One region of the Streptomyces sp. NPDC056144 genome, then DNA from elsewhere that is predicted to be linked to it. Evidence: riboswitches for the same ligand, from Rfam matches in the RefSeq annotation. Region 1 holds a riboswitch; each other region holds the start of a gene.
What was found. A riboswitch is a leader RNA that binds a small molecule or an ion and turns the genes downstream of it on or off. The one in region 1 is predicted to bind cobalamin.

Region 1 (4,663 bases):
CAGCAGCGCGCCGCTCCCGCAGCGGAGCCCGCCGCTGAGCAGCCGCAGGAGTGTCGTCTTCCCGCTGCCGTTGCGGCCGAGGAGCGCGATGGCCCGGCCCTCCGGCACCGCGAAGTCCACACCCGACAGGACCGCGGGCCCGTCCTCGTACGCGAAACCCGCCCCCACCAGCTCCACGACGGGGGCCGACGGGCGGGAAGGGGTGCTGCTCACGGAAGGAACCTTTCGAGTACGAGGGTGAGGGCGACGAGCCCCGCCAGGAGCGCGCCCGTCGCCGTCAGGAACCGGCGCGACACCGCGGCGGCGGGCACCAGGACCCGCAGCGTCCCGTCGTAACCGCGCCCGGCTAGGCCGGACTGCATCCGCTGCGCCCGGTCGAAGGCGCGGACGAACGTGGTGGCCCCGAGCCCGGCAAGGGAGCGCCAGGTCGCCGCGCGGGTGGTGTGCCCGAGGCGGGCCGCCTGCGCCTGCCGGATCTTGGTGAGCGAGTCGAGCAGCAGGAAGATGATCCGGTACATCACCAGCGCCACGTCCACCACCGGCGCCGGCACGCCCGCACGGACGAGCCGGGGCAGCACGTCCGAGACGGGCGTGGTGAACGCGAAGAGCAGCACGCCGAGCGAGGCGGACGCGGTACGGAGCAGCAGCTCGACCGCGTGACCGGGCCCGCCCGGCGCGAGCGCGACGAACCCGCGCGCCCCGCCGACCTCGAAGAGCAGCGGGACGGCCCCCGTGACGCAGAAGCCGAGCGGGACCCGGAAGGCCCGCCACAGCTGACGGCCCGGCACGGCGGCGGGCCCGAGGAGGACGGCGAGGGTGGCCGCCGCCACGAGCACGGCGCCGGGCCACGGTGGCAGGCAGACCGCGCACAGGGTCAGACCGAAGCCGAGCAGGGCCTTCTCGGCGGGATGCCTGCGCCGCCAGCGGCTGCTGTGCGCCGCCGCGTCGATGGGGAGCATGGGCGGCTACGCGTCCTTGCCCGAAGCGTCGGCCGTCGCGGCGGCGCCGACGGCTCCTGCGGCTCCTGCGGTTCCTACGGCTCCTACGGGAACCGGAGGGGTCAGCTCCGCCCGCGCCCGGGCCTCGCCCTGCCGCCGTCCGCGCCGCACGCCGAAGTAGTACGCGAGGACACCGGCGCCCAGGGCCGCCTGGAGGGAGAAGAGCGCCGACTCGATCTCCCCGGACGGCGGCTCGTACAGGGGGCTGAACCAGGGCTCGTACTCCGGCTGGAGCTCCGTGATCGCGGTCTCCGCCTCGGCGTCCGCGCCGGTGAACGGCTCCTCCTTGTGGTCGCCCAGACCGAGCGCGAGCGGGAGGACCGCCAGCGCGACGACGACGAACAGGAGCAGCAGGTTGATCTTCGTGCTCTTGCTGACACGCGGGGTGCTCATCGCGCGGTCACCTCCTCGGCGGGGCGCGCCGAAGCGGTCCGGGACAGGACGCCCAGACGGATCAGGTCGCCCTTGCTGGACTGCGTGAGCAGCCGCATCACGAGGACCGTCAGGAGGCCCTCGCTGACGGCCAGGGGGATCTGCGTGACGGCGAAGATGGAACCGAACTTGGCGAGCGCGCCCAGGACGCCGCTGCCCTGGTCGGGGAAGGCCAGCGCGAGCTGGACGCTGGTGACGCAGTACGTCGACAGGTCGGCGACGAACGCGCCGAGGAAGACGGCGACCATCAGCGGCGCGCCGAACCGGCGGGCCAGGAGGTAGGTCCCGTACCCCGCCCACGGCCCGACGATCGCCATGGAGAAGACGTTCGCGCCGAGCGTGGTGAGCCCGCCGTGAGCGAGCAGCAGGGCCTGGAAGAGGAGCGTGATCGTCCCCAGGACCGCCATGATCGGCGGCCGGAACAGGATCGCGCCCAGGCCCGTACCGGTCGGATGGGAGCAACTGCCCGTCACCGAGGGCAGCTTGAGCGCCGACAGGACGAAGGTGAAGGCCCCGGACGCGCCGAGGAGCAGGGTGGACTCGGGGTTCGCGCGCACCTCGCGGGTGAGGGCGCGGGCCCCGTGGACGACGAACGGGGCCGCCGCGACGCCCCAGGCGGCGGCGTGGACGGGGGGTAGATACCCCTCGGCTATATGCATGGTTGGGAGACCCTCTCCAGCACCTCGTGGATGGACAACGCACCCCGGCCGGTCTCCTGGCTGACGGTCATACGTCCCGACTCCGCCTTCCCACACCGAGGCGGTCACCCGCTACGGTCCAGTGGCTTGCCCGGGAGGGACCTCCCCCCGGGTGTGGAGCCGGAACTCCCGATCACAGTGGCGAGGGCCGCACCGGTACCGCACCGGTTTCCCGTACACCAAGGCCCTGCGACACTAGTGTGTTGACCTGCCCGATCACAACACGGTCGCCACCGGGCGCGGCCCCTCGGTCACTCCCCGCACTCACGGCGGGCCCTCCGCGGCCCCGCTCATCCCTTCCGGTAGACGTACGCCTCCGAGGCCGCCGCGGCCACCGCGTCGAGGTCCCCGCCGGCGCTGGCCGTCACCAGCGCGGCGACCGCGCCCTCGACGAAGGGCGCGTCCACCAGGCGGGCGCCCTCGGGCAGTTCGTCGCCCTCGGCGAGGAGCGCCTTCACGGTGAGGACCGCGCTGCCGAGGTCGACGAGGATCGCCACCCCGGCCCCGCCGTCGACCGCCTCCGCCGCCGCCGTGACGAGCCCGGCGCTGGTCCCGAGGCCGCCGTCGGGGAGTCCGCCGGCCGGCCGGATCGGGGCGGTGTCGCCGCCGCCCGCGAGGCCGCGGGCGAGGTCGGCGACCGAGGCGGCGACGGCCGCGCTGTGCGAGACGAGCACGATGCCCACCCGCGCCGACGCCCCCGCGGTCACGAGAGACCCCCCGTCCGGGCGGTGTCGGCCAGTACGGCGAGGAGCAGCGCCGACGAGGCGGCCCCGGGATCCTCGTGCCCGACCGACCGCTCGCCGAGGTAACTGGCCCGGCCCTTGCGCGCCTGGAGGGGTACGGTCCCGAGGGCGCCCGCCTCGGCGGCCGTACGCCCGTCCTCGAAGGAGGTCCGCAGCCCCTCGACGCCCGGAACGAGCGCGTCCAGCATGGTCTTGTCCCCCACCCGTGCCCCGCCGAGCTGCCCCACGGCGGCGACCCCGGTGTCGAGGGCCTCCGCGAGCCGCTCCCGGCTGACGGCCGTGTCCTCGCCGAGGGCCTTGCCGGCCCGCCGCAGCAGCGTCCCGTACAGCGGCCCCGAGGCCCCGCCCACGGTCGAGATCAGCTCCCGCCCGGCGGCGACGAGCACCGCCCCCGGCGTCGCGGGCGGCTCCTTGGCGAGCGTCTCGGCCACGGCGGCGAAGCCGCGCCTGAGGTTGGCACCGTGGTCCGCGTCGCCGATGGCGGAGTCGAGCTCGGTGAGCCGATCGGCCTCGCGGGAGACGACCGCGGCGGCCTCCGTCAGCCACCGCACGACGAACCCGGCGTCGATGTCCCGCGTCATCCCGCTCACCGCCCCCACCGCAGCGCGGCCGTCCGCACCGGCGCGTCCCAGAGCCGCAGCAACTCCTCGTCGACCTCGCAGAGGGTGACGGAACAGCCGGCCATGTCGAGGGAGGTCACGTAGTTCCCGACGAGGGTCCGGGCGACCGGAACACCCCGCTCGCCGAGGACCCGCTGCACCTCCGCGTTGAACCCGTACAGTTCGAGCAGCGGCGTACCGCCCATCCCGTTGACGAGGACGAGCACGGGCGCGGTCGGCCGCAGGTCCTCGACGACGACGTCCACGGCGTAGTCCGCGATCTCCCGCGAGGTCATCATCGCCCGCCGCTCACGCCCGGGCTCTCCGTGGATGCCGATGCCCAACTCCAGCTCACCGGCCGGGAGATCGAAGGTCGGACTCCCCTTGGCGGGCGTGGTGCACGCGCTCAGCGCGACCCCGAAGGACCGGCACCGCTCGTTCACCCGCCGGGCCACGGCCTCGACCCGCTCCAGCGGCGCGCCCTCCTCGGCGGCGGCGCCCGCGATCTTCTCCACGAACAGGGTGCCGCCGGTCCCGCGCCGCCCCGCCGTGTACAGACTGTCCGTCACGGCCGCGTCGTCGTCGACGAGCACCTTCGCGACCCGCACGCCCTCGTCCTCGGCGAGCTCGGCGGCCATCTCGAAGTTGAGGACGTCACCGGTGTAGTTCTTGACGACGAACAACACCCCGGCCCCACTGTCGACGGCCGCCGCGGCCCGCACCATCTGATCCGGCACGGGCGACGTGAAAACCTCCCCGGCACAAGCGGCGGCCAGCATCCCCGGCCCCACGAACCCCGCGTGCAACGGCTCGTGCCCGGACCCGCCCCCGGACACCAACGCCACCTTCCCCTCCACGGGCGCGTCCCGCCGCACGACGATCCGCCGCTCGACGTCCACGGTCAGCTCGGGATGCGCGGCGGCCATCCCGCGCAGCGCGTCGGTGACCACGGTCTCGGGGACGTTGATCAGTTGCTTCACCGGTACCTCCTGGAGCCATCATGAAGGTGCGTCACGACACGATTCTCGACGCAAAGCCCCCCTCGCGCACCGGAGCGCTTCCTCGGTCGGCTTCACCAGCTCTCCCTCACAGCGTGCGCGAACGGTGCACCATCGACCGGACCGTACGGAGGGAGACGGCGTCGCACACGAGTACGCAGGGGTGCGTGACGTCGACCCGCAGCTCGCCCCGTC
Region 2 (4,663 bases), on a different contig from region 1:
TCGTCGGCGACGACCACGTCGAGCAGTTCGAGCAGGTCGGCCATGGTGCGGGTGTGCGGGACCACGACGTCCATGGTGGGGACGAGGGGCCAGTTGCCGCGCACCGAGATCACGCCGCGGCTGGGCGTGTAGGCGCACAGCGCGTTGTACGAGGCGGGGGCGCGCCCCGATGACCAGGTCTCCTCGCCGAGGCCGAAGGCGCCGAAGGACGCCGCCGTCGCCGTGCCGGAGCCGTTGGAGGAGCCGGAGCCGTAGGCGCTGGTGAGCCAGTCGGCGTTGTAGGGGCTCTCGGCGCGGCCGTACACGCCGCGCTGCATGCCGCCGTTGGCCATGGGCGGCATGTTGGTGAGGCCGATGAGGACGGCGCCGCCCGCGCGGAGCCGCTCGATGGCGAAGGCGTCGCGCTGGGCGACGAGGTGCTCGAACGCCGGGGAGCCGGAGGCGGCGGTGAGGCCCTCGGCGAGGTAGCTGTCCTTGGCGGTGTACGGGATGCCGTCCAGCGGGCCGAGCGTCTCGCCGCGGGCGCGGCGGGCGTCGGAGGCCTCCGCCTCGGCCCGGGCGCGCGGGTTCATCACGACCAGCGCGTTCAGGGCGGTGGGCGTGCCCGGCCGGTCGTACGCCTCGATCCGCGCGAGGTAGGCGTCGAGCAGCTCGACCGAGGTCGTCTCGCCCTTCTCCAGCGCCGCGCGCAGCTCGGCGACAGAGGTCTCCACTACATCGAATCCGCGCGTCATGCGGTCACTCCTGGATGGCGTCGTGCGAGATCGTCTAACTAGATTTTCAGTCTAGACCGAAAATCTAGATCAGCGGAATAGACTGAGCGGAACGAATCTCTCCGGAACCGAAAGCGAGCCGATGGCGACGTCACAGAGCGGGCGCGCGCTGCCCGACCGGAAGCGGCAGCGCAGCGGGGACGAGGCGCGGGAACGTGCCATGCGCGCCGCCGTCGGCGTCATCGCCGAGAAGGGCACGGCGGGCCTGCGGATGTCGGACATCGCGGCCCGGGCCGGTATGAGCACCGGCCACATCCTCTACCACTTCGGCAAGAAGGACCGGCTCCTCCTCGAAGTCCTCGCATGGAGCCAGGCGGACCTGTGGGCCCGCTTCCAGGAGGCCGCCGACCGGGCCGCGTCCCCCGCCGAGAAGCTGGACCTGTTCGTCCGCTTCTACCTGCCCCGCGACCAGGACGACGAACGCTACGCGCTGTGGTCGCAGGTCCTGCTCCAGAGCCACGACGAGGCCGGCCGTGACGTCCTCACCGAGCTCCTCGACGGCTGGGACGAGCGCCTGGAGGCCATCGTCCGGGAGGGCAGGGAGCGGGGCGACTTCGCCGACGTCGACCTCCCCGAGTTCACGATCAGGGCCGTGGCCATGCTGAGCGGGCTCGCCGAGGACGTGATGTTCGGACGCGCCCGCTGGCAGCAGACCTCTCCCCACGCCTTCGCCCTGGCCGCCCTCGAACGCGAGCTGCGGCCTTCGCCGTAGCGCCGCCGCCCCGCCCGCCTCAGGACAGACCCGGCAGCGACACGTCGAGAGCCGGTACGGGACGCGGCGCGCCCCCGGCGTCGACGGCGACGAACGTGAGGAACGCGGTGGCCACCTCGGCCGCCGGCCCGGAGCTGTTCCAGCGTTCGGCGGTGACGCGGACCCCGACGGTCATGGAGGTGCGCCCCACGCGTTCGAGTCCGGCCTCGACGCTCAGCAGGTCACCGGCCCGCACCGGGGCGAGGAAGGTCATCCGGTCGACGGAGACCGTGACGGCCTGCCCGCCGGCGTGGCGTCCGGCGGCGGCCGCGGCGGCGTCGTCGATGAGCTTCATCATCACGCCGCCGTGGATGGTGCCGTAGAGGTTGGTGTCGTGGTCGCTCATGATGTGGGCGAGGACGACCCGTGAGTCGTCCGGCGTCTTGGGCGTGCGGGCGGGGCTGGTGACGGTGGGGTCGACCACGTCGGCTCTCCTTCGATGCGCGGCGGCGCGGTCAGTGCCGGGCATTGAGGAAGCCGATGACCAGGGCGGTCCACCAGGCGGCCTGGGAGACGGCGGCCGTCGCGCCCCCGAGGAGCAGCGCGGCGGGCCGGAGTCCGGTGGTGCCGTCGGAGGGGGCGAGGCGGCCGGACGGGGCGAGGCGGCGGGACAGGGCGGTCGCGGCCAGCCCGTTCAGCGCGATGACCAGGACGGCGAGGAGCTTCACCCGGGTCAGGGGAGCGTCGAGGTCGGGGCCGAGGAACACGCCCGTGGCGACGAGCCCCGCCGTGCCCGCCCACACCGGCGGATGGAGGGTCGCGGCGACGCGGAGCACCTCCGGCAGCGTCCGCCGCCCCGTCAGCCACAGCAGGCCGTGGTAGTCGACGACGAGGACGGCTCCGAAGCCGATGACGAGGCACACGAGATGCCCGAAGAGGGCGGCGGTGTGCAGGGCCGGGCTGACCGAGACGTGCCCGGCCGCCCAGACGGCCCCGGCCCACAGCGCCACGCACGCGGCACCGGCCAGGGCGGTGGGTAGGGCGGTGGGGAGCCAGGCGACGGGGGGCCGGGCGACGGGCGGTCTGGGCGCGGGGGTCTCGTCCGGGCCCCCGGGAACGGGACCCTCCGCGAGGTCCGTGCGATCCGCCAGGTCGGCGTGACCGGAGGCGGAGGCGGGGGCGGGGCGTGGGTCGAGGACTGCGGGCATGGCGAATTCACCACTCTCCTCCGGGGAAATCCGCCCCGGCTTCGGCGAGTTCGCGACGACGTGAGTCTCTGGCTGCCGGGGAAGTCACTCCCCGGTCACAGTGGCGGGACCGCACCGGAATCGCACCGGTTTCCTCGTCCGTCATCGCTCGGGCGGCGCCATCCTGCCAGGCCGGGGAGGCGCCCGACAGGGGGTTCGCGTGTGAGAGCCGTCTCGTCTCGGTCACTCTCCGTAGGGTCGGGGGCCGTGGCCTCAGTCCACCGTGTCGAACACCAGCCCGCTGCTGCCCTCGCCCAGGCCGGGGCGCTTGCGGCGGCCGATCCAGGTGTGGGTCGAGCCGTCGGACCACCGGGCGTACTGCCACGCGCGGGTGATCTCCGCCCCGTCGCGGGGCACCTCCTCCTCGTGCAGCAGCAGGTCGGCGCCGGGCGTGAGCAGGGTGCCGAGCGGCACCGGGTCCGGGCCGCCGGTGGGGGAGGGGACCGTGCCGCGACGCAGTTGCTGACCGCCGCCTCGCGGGGCCTGCGGGATGAGGGGGAACCAGTGGGCGGGGACGGAGGAGGCGAGCCGGTAGCGGCCCGGCACGGGCTCGGGCACGGCGGCGGGCTCCTGCGCCCGGTGGACCCTACGTCCCGCGGCGCCCTCGACCGACTCCTCCAGGGCCCACGCCAGGTTCGCGCCCTCGTCCCTGAAGAGGCGTACGACCTCCAGCGGTTCGCCCTGGAGGGAGGCGGGCAGCGTCGGCGAGACCAGCAGCCGGTCCGCCCGTCCGCCGCCGGAGCCGCTGTGGCGGAACAGGCTCCAGTCCTGGCCGTCACCGGGGAGGTCCCCGGCCGCCCGGACCAGGGTGCGACGCCCGAAGCTGTCCGTCACCACCAGCGAGTCGACGCGGACGACGGAGCCGACCGGGGCCCGGAGCGGCATCAGGTACCAGTCGTTGCCGTAGACCACGGCGTACTCGACGAGCAGCAGGCGTGCCAGGTCGCGGCTCTCGGCGGTCAGCGAGCCGAGGTCGACCCGCGCGTCCTCGAACTCCCACCAGCGGGGCGCGGGGGCGCCGGCGAAGGAGGCCGGGGCGGGCAGCGAGGTGGTGACGACGGCGCCGCCCTCGCCGGGCGCCGGGTCCAGGTCGAAGGAGTACCAGTCGAGCCGGGCCCCGTCGTACTCGGGCGCGGTGAGTTCGGCCCCCGGGGCGGTGAGGGTGAAGCGGTACTCCATGCGCTCCGGACGCCAGTAGTCCGCCGCCTCGGCCGAGCCCCCGCCCGGCCCTTCGCCCCCGGGCCAGCACGTCGCGACATGCGCGAGCCAGGAGGACGCGAGCCGGGACAGGACGGGTACGTGGGCGGGCGAGGCCGGCAGCCAGGCCGGGACCGTGCCCCGGGCGAGGGCGGTGAGCACGGGCGCCAGGAGCGCGCCGTCGGGAACCCGGCGCCGGTGCAGGGCCAGCCAGCGCCCGCCGTCGGGGTCGAGGCCGCCGGTGTCCCGGGCGGTGAGCGGGCAGTGGGTGACGAACAGCCCGGCGTACGGGGCGAGTCCGGGCTCGGCGGCGAGGAGCCGCTGCCAGTGCCGTCCGCTGTCCACGGCCGCCCGCGGACCGGCGAGCCCCTCGCCCTTCTCCGCTTCGACGGCCGCCTCCAGCGGCCGGTCCGGACGGTACGGTTCCGGCGCGCCGCCCGGCGGCCTGCACGTGGCCAGCGGCGCGACCTTCGCCCGCAGCCGTACGGAGACGGGGCTGCCGGTGTCCTCGCCGGTGAACTCACCGAGCTGCCACTGGCGGGCGAGCAGCCACAACGGGTCGTGCACCTGGGCCTGGAGACCGCCGTCGAGGCCGTCGAGCCGGGCCCGCGGTTCCAGACGGGTCCAGGAGGTGATGGAGGGCATGAGGGGTATCCGTCCTTCGGTCAGTCTCGTACGCCCAGGCGGGAGAAGTCGGTCGAGGCGGTCTCGCCGTCGCGGTTGAGGGGGAAGGCCAGCGCGGGCAGGAACTGCCC
Region 3 (4,663 bases), on a different contig from region 1:
CGCTCTTCCTCATCCAGCGGGGTCTCGACCGGCTCCGCGACGGCGGCCGGATCGTCAACATCTCCTCCGTCGCGACGAAGATGGCCTTCCCCGAGTCCGTGACCTACGCGATGACCAAGGGTGCCGTCGACACCATGACGCTCGCGCTCGCCAAGGAGCTCGGACCCCGGCAGATCACGGTCAACACCGTGGCCCCCGGCTTCGTCGCCACCGACATGAACGCGCGCCGCCGGACGACTCCGGAGGCGGCCGCGGCCCTCGCCGCCCACTCGGTCTTCGACCGGATCGGCGCCCCCGCCGACATCGCGGACGTCGTCGCCTTCCTCGTCTCCGACGACGCCCGCTGGATCACCGGCCAGTACCTGGACGTCTCGGGCGGCACCGTCCTCTGAGGGTTCCGCCCGGCAAGGCTCGATAGGGTGAGGCCACGATGACACGTTTCCGCGACAGCGTCCGGTCCCTCCTGCGCGAGCAGGTGCTCGACGCCGCCTACCGCCTCGTCGCCGCCGAGGGCTGGGGCGGCCTGCGCATGACCGGCATCGCGCGTGCCGCCGGCATCAGCCGCCAGACGCTCTACAACGAGTTCGGCTCGAAGGAGGCCATCGGCCAGGCCCTCGTCCAGCGCGAGCTGGAGGGCTTCCTCGTCGGCATCCAGCGCGAACTGGACTCCCACCGCGGGGAGTTGGAGGCCGCGGCGGCGGCCGGGGTCGGGTACACGCTCCAGCAGGCCGTGGACAACCCCCTCATCAAGAGCGTCCTGGTGGCCGCGCGCGGCGGCGACGACGACCTCCTCGCCTACCTCACCACCCGGCCGGAACCCGTCTTCGGGACGGCGATGACCCTGCTCGACGCGTACGCGATCGAGGCCTGGCCCGACGTGGACGAGGAGTCCCGCGGCCTCGCGGTCGAGACGATCGTGCGGCTCACGGTCAGCCACATCGTCCAGCCGGTGGCGTCCCCCGAGACCTCGGCGGCGCGCATCGCCCGGATCACGGCGCGGATCGCGTACCCCGGCGGGCGCTGAACCCCGCTTCCTCCCGCCTTCCTCTCTCCGTCCCTGCCGTGATCGACGGGCGACGGGCGCGCCGACGGGGTACACCTCGACTGAGACCCCCGTGACACCCCCATCGCCGATGACGACAGGGAGGCCGCCGTGGACGGCAGAAGCAAAGGGTTCGTGAAGTCCTTCAACCGTCGTGACGGATACGGGTTCGTCATCCCCGTCGGTTCCGAGGAACAGGTCTGGTTCAGCGCCGCCGACATCGAGGGCGAGGCCAGGACGCTCTCCGAGGGGCAGCAGATCACCTTCGTCCTCACCCTCGGCGAGGGCCGCTTCGAGGCCAAGGAGATCCGCCTCTGAGCTGTGCGGGTGCGAAGAGGGGCGCGGCGGGCGCGGTGGTACTGTGCCGAAGCCAGTCGCACCTGTGTACGCACCCGAACGGGCGAGTGCGCGGGTCAGGGAATCCGGTGGGAAACCGGAACTGACGCGCAGCGGTGAGGGCGACGGGCGGAGCATCGGCCACTGGGCGCGTGACAGGCCCGGGAAGGCGCTCCGTCCGGATGACCCCGAGTCCGAAGACCTGCTGGCGGCCCCGGCGTCGCGATGCCGTCCGGGGAGCACCGTACGACAGGCTCCGCGCTTGAGCCGTGACGCAGAGGAAGCCCCGTGCCGCTCGCACACCCCGTCCCTCGCCCTGCCCGGGCCCTGCTCCTGGCCCTGATCCCGACGCTGGTCCTGGTCCTGGCCGGCTGCGGCGGCGGAACCGCCCCGAAGCCGGCGGCGAAGAACCCGGAAGAGGGCACCGCCTCCGGATACCCCGTGACGCTCGACAACTGCGGCCAGCGCGTACGGATCGACCGCGCGCCGCAGCGGGCCGTGGCGCTCGACCAGGGAGCCGCCGAGATCCTGCTCTCCCTCGGCCTCGCCGACCGGATGGTGGGCACCGCGACCTGGACCGACCCCGTCCTCAAGGGACTTGAGGCCGAGAACGCGAAGGTCCCGCGCCTCGCCGACCGCTACCCCTCCTTCGAGAAGGTCCTCGGCACCGAACCCGACTTCGCCGCCGCCTCCTTCGGCTACACCCTCGGCAAGGGCGGTGTGGCGCCCCGCGAACAGTTCACGAAGCTCGGCGTCCCCACGTACCTCTCGCCGACCGACTGCGCCGACAAGGACAACAGCGGCGACGGCGACGGAGTCCGCACCAAGCCGCTCACCATGGAGACCGTGTACGGCGAAATCCGCGACCTGGCCCGGGTGTTCGGCGTGACCGGGCGCGGCGAGAAGCTCGTCGCCGAACTCGAGGGGCGGGTGACGAAGGCCGCTTCGGCGGGCGACTTCACCGACGCGACCGTCCTCTACTGGTACGCCAACGCCGAATCCCCCTACATGGCGGGCTGTTGCGGGGCGCCCGGCGTCATCACGCGCGCGCTCGGCGCGAAGAACGTCTTCGACGACACGCGCGAGGAGTGGCCCCAGATCAACTGGGAGAGCGTCGCCGACCGCGACCCCGACGTCCTCGTCATCGGCGACCTGACCCGCCGCTCCCAGTCCGCCGAGAGCGCCGCCAGGAAGATCGCCTTCCTGGAGTCCGACCCCGTCACCCGGAACATGACGGCGGTGCGGAAGAAGCGGTACGTGCTCCTCAGCGGCCAGGCCATGAACCCCACCCTGCGCACGGTCGAGGGCATCGAGAAGCTGGCGGCGGCGCTCCGCTCGTACGGGCTCGCGAAGTGAGCGCACCCACGAGCGCGCCCACGGGCGCGGACGCGAAGGCGCTGGCGAACGCGCCCGCTGGCACCCCCGCGAGCACCCCCGTGGGCTCCAGGAGCCCGGTGGCCCTGTGGGTCCTGGCCGGGCTCGGCCTCCTCGTCGCCTCCGTCGCCGTCGCGATCACCATCGGACCGGCTGACCTGCGCGTCGGCGAGGTCGGGTCCGTCGTCGCGGCCCACCTCGGCGGCGACCCGGCCGCCTCCGGCGTCTCGCCGATCCGGGACGGCATCGTCTGGAACCTCCGCCTGCCCCGTACCCTCCTCGCGGCCGTCTGCGGCGCCGGACTCGCCGTCTGCGGCGTGGTGATGCAGTCGCTGCTCCGCAACCCGCTCGCGGACCCGTTCGTCCTCGGCGTCTCCTCCGGTGCCTCGACCGGCGCCGTCCTGGTCGTCGTCCTCGGCGTCGGCGGGGGAGTCCTCTCCGTCACCGGCGGCGCGTTCCTCGGCGCGGTCGCCTCCTTCGCGCTCGTCCTGCTGCTCAGCCACACCCTCGGCGGCTCCACCGACCGCGTGGTCCTCGCGGGCGTCGCGGCGATGCAGCTCTTCTCCGCGCTGACCTCCTTCGTCGTCATGACGGCCGCCGACGCGGAGACCACCCGGGGCGTGCTCTTCTGGCTGCTCGGCTCGCTCGGCGGGGCCGGGTGGGGCGACGTGCGCGTCTGCCTCGCGGTGCTCGTGGCGGCCCTGCTCGTCTGCGGCGGGTACGCGCGGACCCTCGACGCCTTCGCCTTCGGCGAGGACGCCGCCGCGTCCCTCGGCGTCGCCGTCACCCGTACGCGTACCGTCCTGCTCTGCGCCACCGCGCTCCTCACGGCCGCGCTGGTCTCCGCCGCCGGGGCGATCGGCTTCGTCGGACTCGTCCTGCCCCACGCGGCCCGCGCCCTCGTCGGCCCCGGGCACGCCCGGCTCCTGCCGGTGTCGGCGCTCGCCGGGGCGGTGTTCCTCGTCTGGGCCGACACCCTCGCCCGTACGGTGCTGGATCCGCAGGAGGTGCCGGTGGGCGTGGTGACCTCGCTCGTCGGCGTACCGGCGTTCGTGCTCGTCCTCTACCGGACGCGGGGGACACGATGAGCACGAGTGTGGACGTGGGTACGGGACTTCGCGCCGAACGGGTCTCGCGGGCCGTCGACGGGACCCCCGTCCTCGACGGGGTCACCCTCGCCCCGCGCCCCGGCACCGTCACCGGCCTGCTCGGCCCCAACGGCTCGGGGAAGTCGACGCTCCTCCGGCTCCTCGCCGGTGTCCTCGCCCCCGACACCGGCGTCGTCACCCTCGACGGCGAACCCCTCGACCGGCTCGGCCGCAGGACCGTCGCCCGGCGGCTCGCCGCCGTCGAGCAACAGGCCGACACTCAGGTCGACCTGACCGTCCTCGACGTCGTCCGCCTCGGCCGGGTCCCGCACCGCAGGGCCTGGACGCCCGCGTCGGCGGCCGACGAGACCGCCGTCCGCTCCGCCCTCGACCGTACGGGTCTGGCCGACAAGGCCCACCGCGCCTGGCGGACGCTCTCGGGCGGCGAGCGCCAGCGGGCCCAGATCGCCCGGGCCCTCGCCCAGGAGCCGCGCGAGCTCCTGCTCGACGAACCGACCAACCACCTCGACATCCAGCACCAGCTGGACCTCCTGGGGCTCGTGTCGGGACTCCGCCTCACCGCCGTCGTCGCCCTGCACGACCTCAACCTCGCGGCGATGTACTGCGACCGGCTGGTCGTCCTCGCCGAGGGGCGGGTGGTGGCCCGGGGGACACCCGAGGAGGTCCTGACGGAGGAGCTGGTCGCCGAGGTCTACGGGGTGCGGGCCGAGGTCACCCGCCCCGGGAGCGGAGGACCGGTGCACATCCGCTTCCTCGGCACGCTGCGGGACGGAACCCGGGGGTAGTCAGGCGGTGCCCGCCG
Region 4 (4,663 bases), on a different contig from region 1:
TCGAGAACATGTTCCCGGCCTGGTTCGCGGGCGTGGCCTTCGCCGCGATCGGCATCGGCGCGCTGGTCCCGGCCGCGATCATGTCGATCGCCGCCGCCAACCTCTTCACGAGGAACATCTACAAGGACTTCCTCAAGAAGGACGCGACCCCGGCGCAGGAGACCAAGGTCTCCAAGCTGGTCTCGCTCCTCGTGAAGGTCGGCGCGCTCGTCTTCGTCCTCACCATGGACAAGACGGTCGCGATCAACTTCCAGCTCCTCGGCGGCATCTGGATCCTCCAGACCTTCCCGGCGCTGGTCGGCGGCCTCTTCACCCGCTGGTTCCACCGCTGGGCGCTGCTCGCCGGCTGGGCCGTCGGCATGGTCTACGGCACGTTCGCCGCGTACGGCGTCGCCAGCCCGACGCAGAAGCACTTCGGCGGTTCGGCGGCCGAGATCCCGGGCATCGGCGAGATCGGCTACATCGGCCTCACCGCCTTCGTCCTCAACGTCGTCGTCACCGTCGTCCTGACCTTCGTCCTCAAGGCCGTGAAGGCCCCCGAGGGCGTCGACGAGACCTCCCCGGAGGACTACACGGCCGACGCCGGCGACCCCGTCTCCGGCGGGAAGTCGTCGAAGGTCGGTGCCGGGGCACACTGATCGCATGGATTTCACGATCAGGGCGGTACGGCCCGAGGAGTACGAGGAACTCGGTGACCTCACCGGGTTCACGTACCTGGGCGACGGGCTGCTGCTCGACGGCGAGGACGACTACTACCTGGCGGTGCTGCGGGACACCGAGCGCCGGGCGCGCGAGGCCGAGGTGCTCGTCGCCGTCGACGAGGAGACCGGCCGGATCATCGGCGGCGTGACCTTCGCCCTCGGCGGCACCACCTGGGCCGACATCGCCGTCCCCGGCGAGGCCGAGTTCCGGATGCTCGTGGTCGGGCCCGAGGCGCGCGGCAGGGGTGCCGGAGAGGCGCTCGTGCGGGCCTGCGTGGACCGCGCGCGGGCCGTCCCGGAGTGCGCCCGGCTGGTGCTCTCCACGGGCCCGAGCATGGTCGCGGCGCACCGGATCTACGAGCGGATGGGCTTCGTCCGTACCCCCGGGCGGGACTGGGAGCCGGTCCCCGGCTTCACCCTGAAGACGTACGCGCTGGAGTTCCACACGACGGGCACGTAAAACCTGACGACACAACATGTGGGGGGCGCCAACTCCGGCGCCCCCCACATGTATGCTCGACCTCGCTGTCGACGCAGGGAAATCCGGCGCGAATCCGGAACTGTCCCGCAACGGTGTGCTTCGTGCGGATTTTCGGTACGGAGCGAGTCCGACGACCTGCCGGCAGCCCACCCGGTCCGTCCGTTCCGGGTGTCACTGACGTCCGGGCCTCGCGGAGTGGGCCGGTGGACGCGGGCATCCGTGCGTACGGATCGCCTCGCCCGCCCTCCCCCGTCGCGGCCAGGAGCCGAGCGAGGGAGAGCCCCCACGTGACCATCGCGCCCGCCGATCCGGCCACGGAGATCGACAGCGACGGACCCGGCACCGTGCTGCTGCGGACCCTGACCGATCTCACCGCCGATCTCCCCGACACCGACCCCGGCAAGATCGCCGCCGCCGCGCTCCGCGGCCGCAGCGCCACGTCGGACGAGGCGGAGCTGCGCGAGCTGGCCACCGAGGCGGCCGCCGGTCTCATCGCCGAGGACCCGGCCTACTCCCGGCTCGCGGCCCGGCTCCTGACGATCACCATCGCCGACGAGGCGGCCGGCCAGGGCGCGGTCTCCTTCTCCGCCTCCGTGGCCGTCGGTCACCGCGAGGGCCTGATCGCCGACCGCACCGCCGAGTTCGTCGCGCTGCACGCCGAGCGCCTCGACGCCACGATCGACGCCGCCGGCGACGACCGCTTCGGCTACTTCGGCCTGCGCACCCTCTACTCGCGCTACCTGCTGCGCCACCCGATCACCCGCAAGGTCATCGAGACCCCGCAGCACTTCATGCTCCGCGTGGCCTGCGGTCTCGCCGAGGACGACAGCACCCGCGCGCTCGACGAGGTGGCGGCCCTCTACGGCCTGATGAGCCGTCTGGACTACCTGCCCTCCTCCCCCACGCTCTTCAACTCGGGCACGCGCCACCCGCAGATGTCCTCCTGCTACCTCCTGGACTCCCCCCAGGACGAGCTGGACTCCATCTACGGCCGCTACCACCAGGTCGCGCGTCTCTCGAAGCACGCCGGCGGCATCGGGCTCTCCTACTCCCGCATCCGCGCCCGCGGTTCGCTGATCCGCGGCACCAACGGCCACTCGAACGGCATCGTCCCGTTCCTGAAGACCCTCGACGCCTCCGTCGCCGCCGTGAACCAGGGCGGCCGCCGCAAGGGCGCCGCCGCCGTCTACCTGGAGACCTGGCACGCGGACATCGAGGAGTTCCTGGAGCTCCGCGACAACACGGGCGAGGACCAGCGCCGTACGCACAACCTGAACCTCGCGCACTGGATCCCGGACGAGTTCATGCGCCGGGTCAACGCGGACGCCGAGTGGTCGCTCTTCTCCCCCTCGGACGTGCCCGAGCTCGTCGACCTGTGGGGCGAGGAGTTCGACGCCGCCTACCGCGCCGCCGAGGCCAAGGGCCTGGCCCGCAAGACGATGCCGGCCCGCGACCTCTACGGCCGCATGATGCGGACCCTCGCCCAGACCGGCAACGGCTGGATGACCTTCAAGGACGCCTCGAACCGCACGGCCAACCAGACGGCCGAGCCGGGCTCGGTCGTGCACTCCTCGAACCTCTGCACCGAGATCATCGAGGTCACGAACGACGACGAGACCGCGGTCTGCAACCTCGGCTCGGTCAACCTCGGCGCGTTCGTGGTCGGTTCGGACATCGACTGGGACCGCCTGGACGCGACCGTCCGCACGGCCGTCACCTTCCTCGACCGCGTCGTCGACATCAACTTCTACCCGACCGAGCAGGCGGGCAACTCCAACGCCCGCTGGCGCCCGGTCGGCCTGGGCGCCATGGGCCTCCAGGACGTCTTCTTCCAGCTGAAGCTGCCGTTCGACTCCGCCGAGGCGCGCGCGCTGTCCACCCGTATCGCCGAGCGGATCATGCTCGCCGCGTACGAGGCCTCCGCCGACCTCGCCGAGCGCAGCGGCCCGCTCCCCGCCTGGGAGAAGACCCGCGCGGCCCGCGGTGTCCTGCACCCGGACCACTACGACGTCGAGCTGAACTGGCCGGAGCGCTGGGCCGCCCTGCGCGAGCGGATCGCCGCGGTCGGCATGCGCAACAGCCTCCTGCTCGCCATCGCGCCGACGGCGACCATCGCCTCGATCGCGGGCGTCTACGAGTGCATCGAGCCGCAGGTCTCCAACCTCTTCAAGCGCGAGACGCTGTCCGGCGAGTTCCTCCAGGTCAACTCGTACCTCGTCGACGAGCTGAAGAAGCTCGGCGTGTGGGACGCGCAGACCCGTGACGCGCTCCGCGACTCCAGCGGCTCCGTCGCCGACTTCTCCTGGATCCCGGCCGAGACGCGCGAGCTGTACCGCACGGCCTGGGAGATCCCGCAGCGCGGGCTCATCGACATGGCGGCGGCCCGTACGCCGTTCCTCGACCAGTCGCAGTCCCTGAACCTGTTCATGGAGACGCCCACCATCGGCAAGCTGTCGTCGATGTACGCGTACGCCTGGAAGCAGGGTCTGAAGACCACGTACTACCTGCGCTCGCGCCCCGCGACCCGGATCGCCCGCGCCGCCCAGGCGTCGGCGACGGCCGCCGCCTCGGCCCCCATCCCCGTCCAGCAGGCGACCACCGACGCGGACGCGCTCGCCTGCTCCCTTGAGAACCCCGAGTCCTGCGAGGCCTGCCAGTAATGAGCACCACCAGCTCCTCCGAGAAGAAGAACCTGCTCGACCCTGGCTTCGAGCTGACTCTCCGCCCCATGCGCTACCCGGACTTCTACGAGCGCTACCGGGACGCGATCAAGAACACGTGGACGGTGGAGGAGGTCGACCTCCACTCGGACGTCGCCGACCTCGCCAAGCTCACCCCCGGTGAGCAGCACATGATCGGCCGTCTGGTCGCGTTCTTCGCGACGGGCGACTCGATCGTGGCGAACAACCTGGTCCTGACGCTGTACAAGCACATCAACTCCCCGGAGGCGCGCCTGTACCTGTCGCGCCAGCTCTTCGAGGAGGCCGTGCACGTCCAGTTCTACCTGACCCTCCTGGACACGTACCTGCCCGACCCGGACGACCGCGCCGCCGCGTTCGACGCCGTCGAGAACATCCCCTCCATCCGCGAGAAGGCGCAGTTCTGCTTCAAGTGGATGGACTCGGTCGAGAAGATCGACCAGCTGGAGACGGCCGCCGACCGCCGCCGCTTCCTGCTGAACCTGATCTGCTTCGCCGCGTGCATCGAGGGCCTGTTCTTCTACGGTGCCTTCGCGTACGTGTACTGGTTCCGGTCCCGCGGCCTGCTGCACGGCCTGGCGACCGGCACCAACTGGGTGTTCCGCGACGAGACCATGCACATGAACTTCGCGTTCGAGGTCGTCGACACCGTCCGCAAGGAGGAGCCGGAGCTCTTCGACGCCGAACTCCAGCAGCAGGTCACGGACATGCTGAAGGAGGCCGTCGAGGCGGAGCTCCAGTTCGGCCGTGACCTGTGCGGCGACGGCCTGCCGGGCATGAAC

Region 2: another riboswitch for cobalamin. It lies ahead of ACFC0Z_RS03910 (hypothetical protein); the one in region 1 lies ahead of ACFC0Z_RS09700 (energy-coupling factor ABC transporter permease).
Region 3: another riboswitch for cobalamin. It lies ahead of ACFC0Z_RS15875 (ABC transporter substrate-binding protein); the one in region 1 lies ahead of ACFC0Z_RS09700 (energy-coupling factor ABC transporter permease).
Region 4: another riboswitch for cobalamin. It lies ahead of ACFC0Z_RS11835 (ribonucleoside-diphosphate reductase subunit alpha); the one in region 1 lies ahead of ACFC0Z_RS09700 (energy-coupling factor ABC transporter permease).

The regions. Positions count from the first base shown of each region.
Region 1 covers NZ_JBHJVF010000002.1:712,267-716,929, reverse strand. Annotated here, with positions in the region: gene ACFC0Z_RS09715 (ATP-binding cassette domain-containing protein) at 1-213, opposite strand, end outside; gene cbiQ (cobalt ECF transporter T component CbiQ) at 210-959, opposite strand; gene ACFC0Z_RS09705 (energy-coupling factor ABC transporter substrate-binding protein) at 966-1,391, opposite strand; gene ACFC0Z_RS09700 (energy-coupling factor ABC transporter permease) at 1,388-2,089, opposite strand; cobalamin riboswitch at 2,118-2,355, opposite strand; gene ACFC0Z_RS09695 (PTS-dependent dihydroxyacetone kinase phosphotransferase subunit DhaM) at 2,419-2,835, opposite strand; gene dhaL (dihydroxyacetone kinase subunit DhaL) at 2,832-3,452, opposite strand; gene dhaK (dihydroxyacetone kinase subunit DhaK) at 3,458-4,450, opposite strand.
Region 2 covers NZ_JBHJVF010000001.1:909,433-914,095, forward strand. Annotated here, with positions in the region: gene ACFC0Z_RS03895 (amidase) at 1-734, opposite strand, end outside; gene ACFC0Z_RS03900 (TetR/AcrR family transcriptional regulator) at 856-1,485, shown strand; gene ACFC0Z_RS03905 (acyl-CoA thioesterase) at 1,505-1,948, opposite strand; gene ACFC0Z_RS03910 (hypothetical protein) at 1,980-2,672, opposite strand; cobalamin riboswitch at 2,712-2,850, opposite strand; gene ACFC0Z_RS03915 (hypothetical protein) at 2,925-4,553, opposite strand; gene ACFC0Z_RS03920 (hypothetical protein) at 4,574-4,663, opposite strand, start outside.
Region 3 covers NZ_JBHJVF010000004.1:408,663-413,325, forward strand. Annotated here, with positions in the region: gene ACFC0Z_RS15860 (SDR family NAD(P)-dependent oxidoreductase) at 1-392, shown strand, start outside; gene ACFC0Z_RS15865 (TetR family transcriptional regulator) at 431-1,024, shown strand; gene ACFC0Z_RS15870 (cold shock domain-containing protein) at 1,154-1,360, shown strand; cobalamin riboswitch at 1,458-1,582, shown strand; gene ACFC0Z_RS15875 (ABC transporter substrate-binding protein) at 1,667-2,734, shown strand; gene ACFC0Z_RS15880 (FecCD family ABC transporter permease) at 2,815-3,840, shown strand; gene ACFC0Z_RS15885 (ABC transporter ATP-binding protein) at 3,837-4,646, shown strand; gene ACFC0Z_RS15890 (VOC family protein) at 4,647-4,663, opposite strand, start outside.
Region 4 covers NZ_JBHJVF010000003.1:214,226-218,888, reverse strand. Annotated here, with positions in the region: gene mctP (monocarboxylate uptake permease MctP) at 1-638, shown strand, start outside; gene ACFC0Z_RS11840 (GNAT family N-acetyltransferase) at 643-1,161, shown strand; cobalamin riboswitch at 1,180-1,340, shown strand; gene ACFC0Z_RS11835 (ribonucleoside-diphosphate reductase subunit alpha) at 1,470-3,842, shown strand; gene ACFC0Z_RS11830 (ribonucleotide-diphosphate reductase subunit beta) at 3,842-4,663, shown strand, end outside.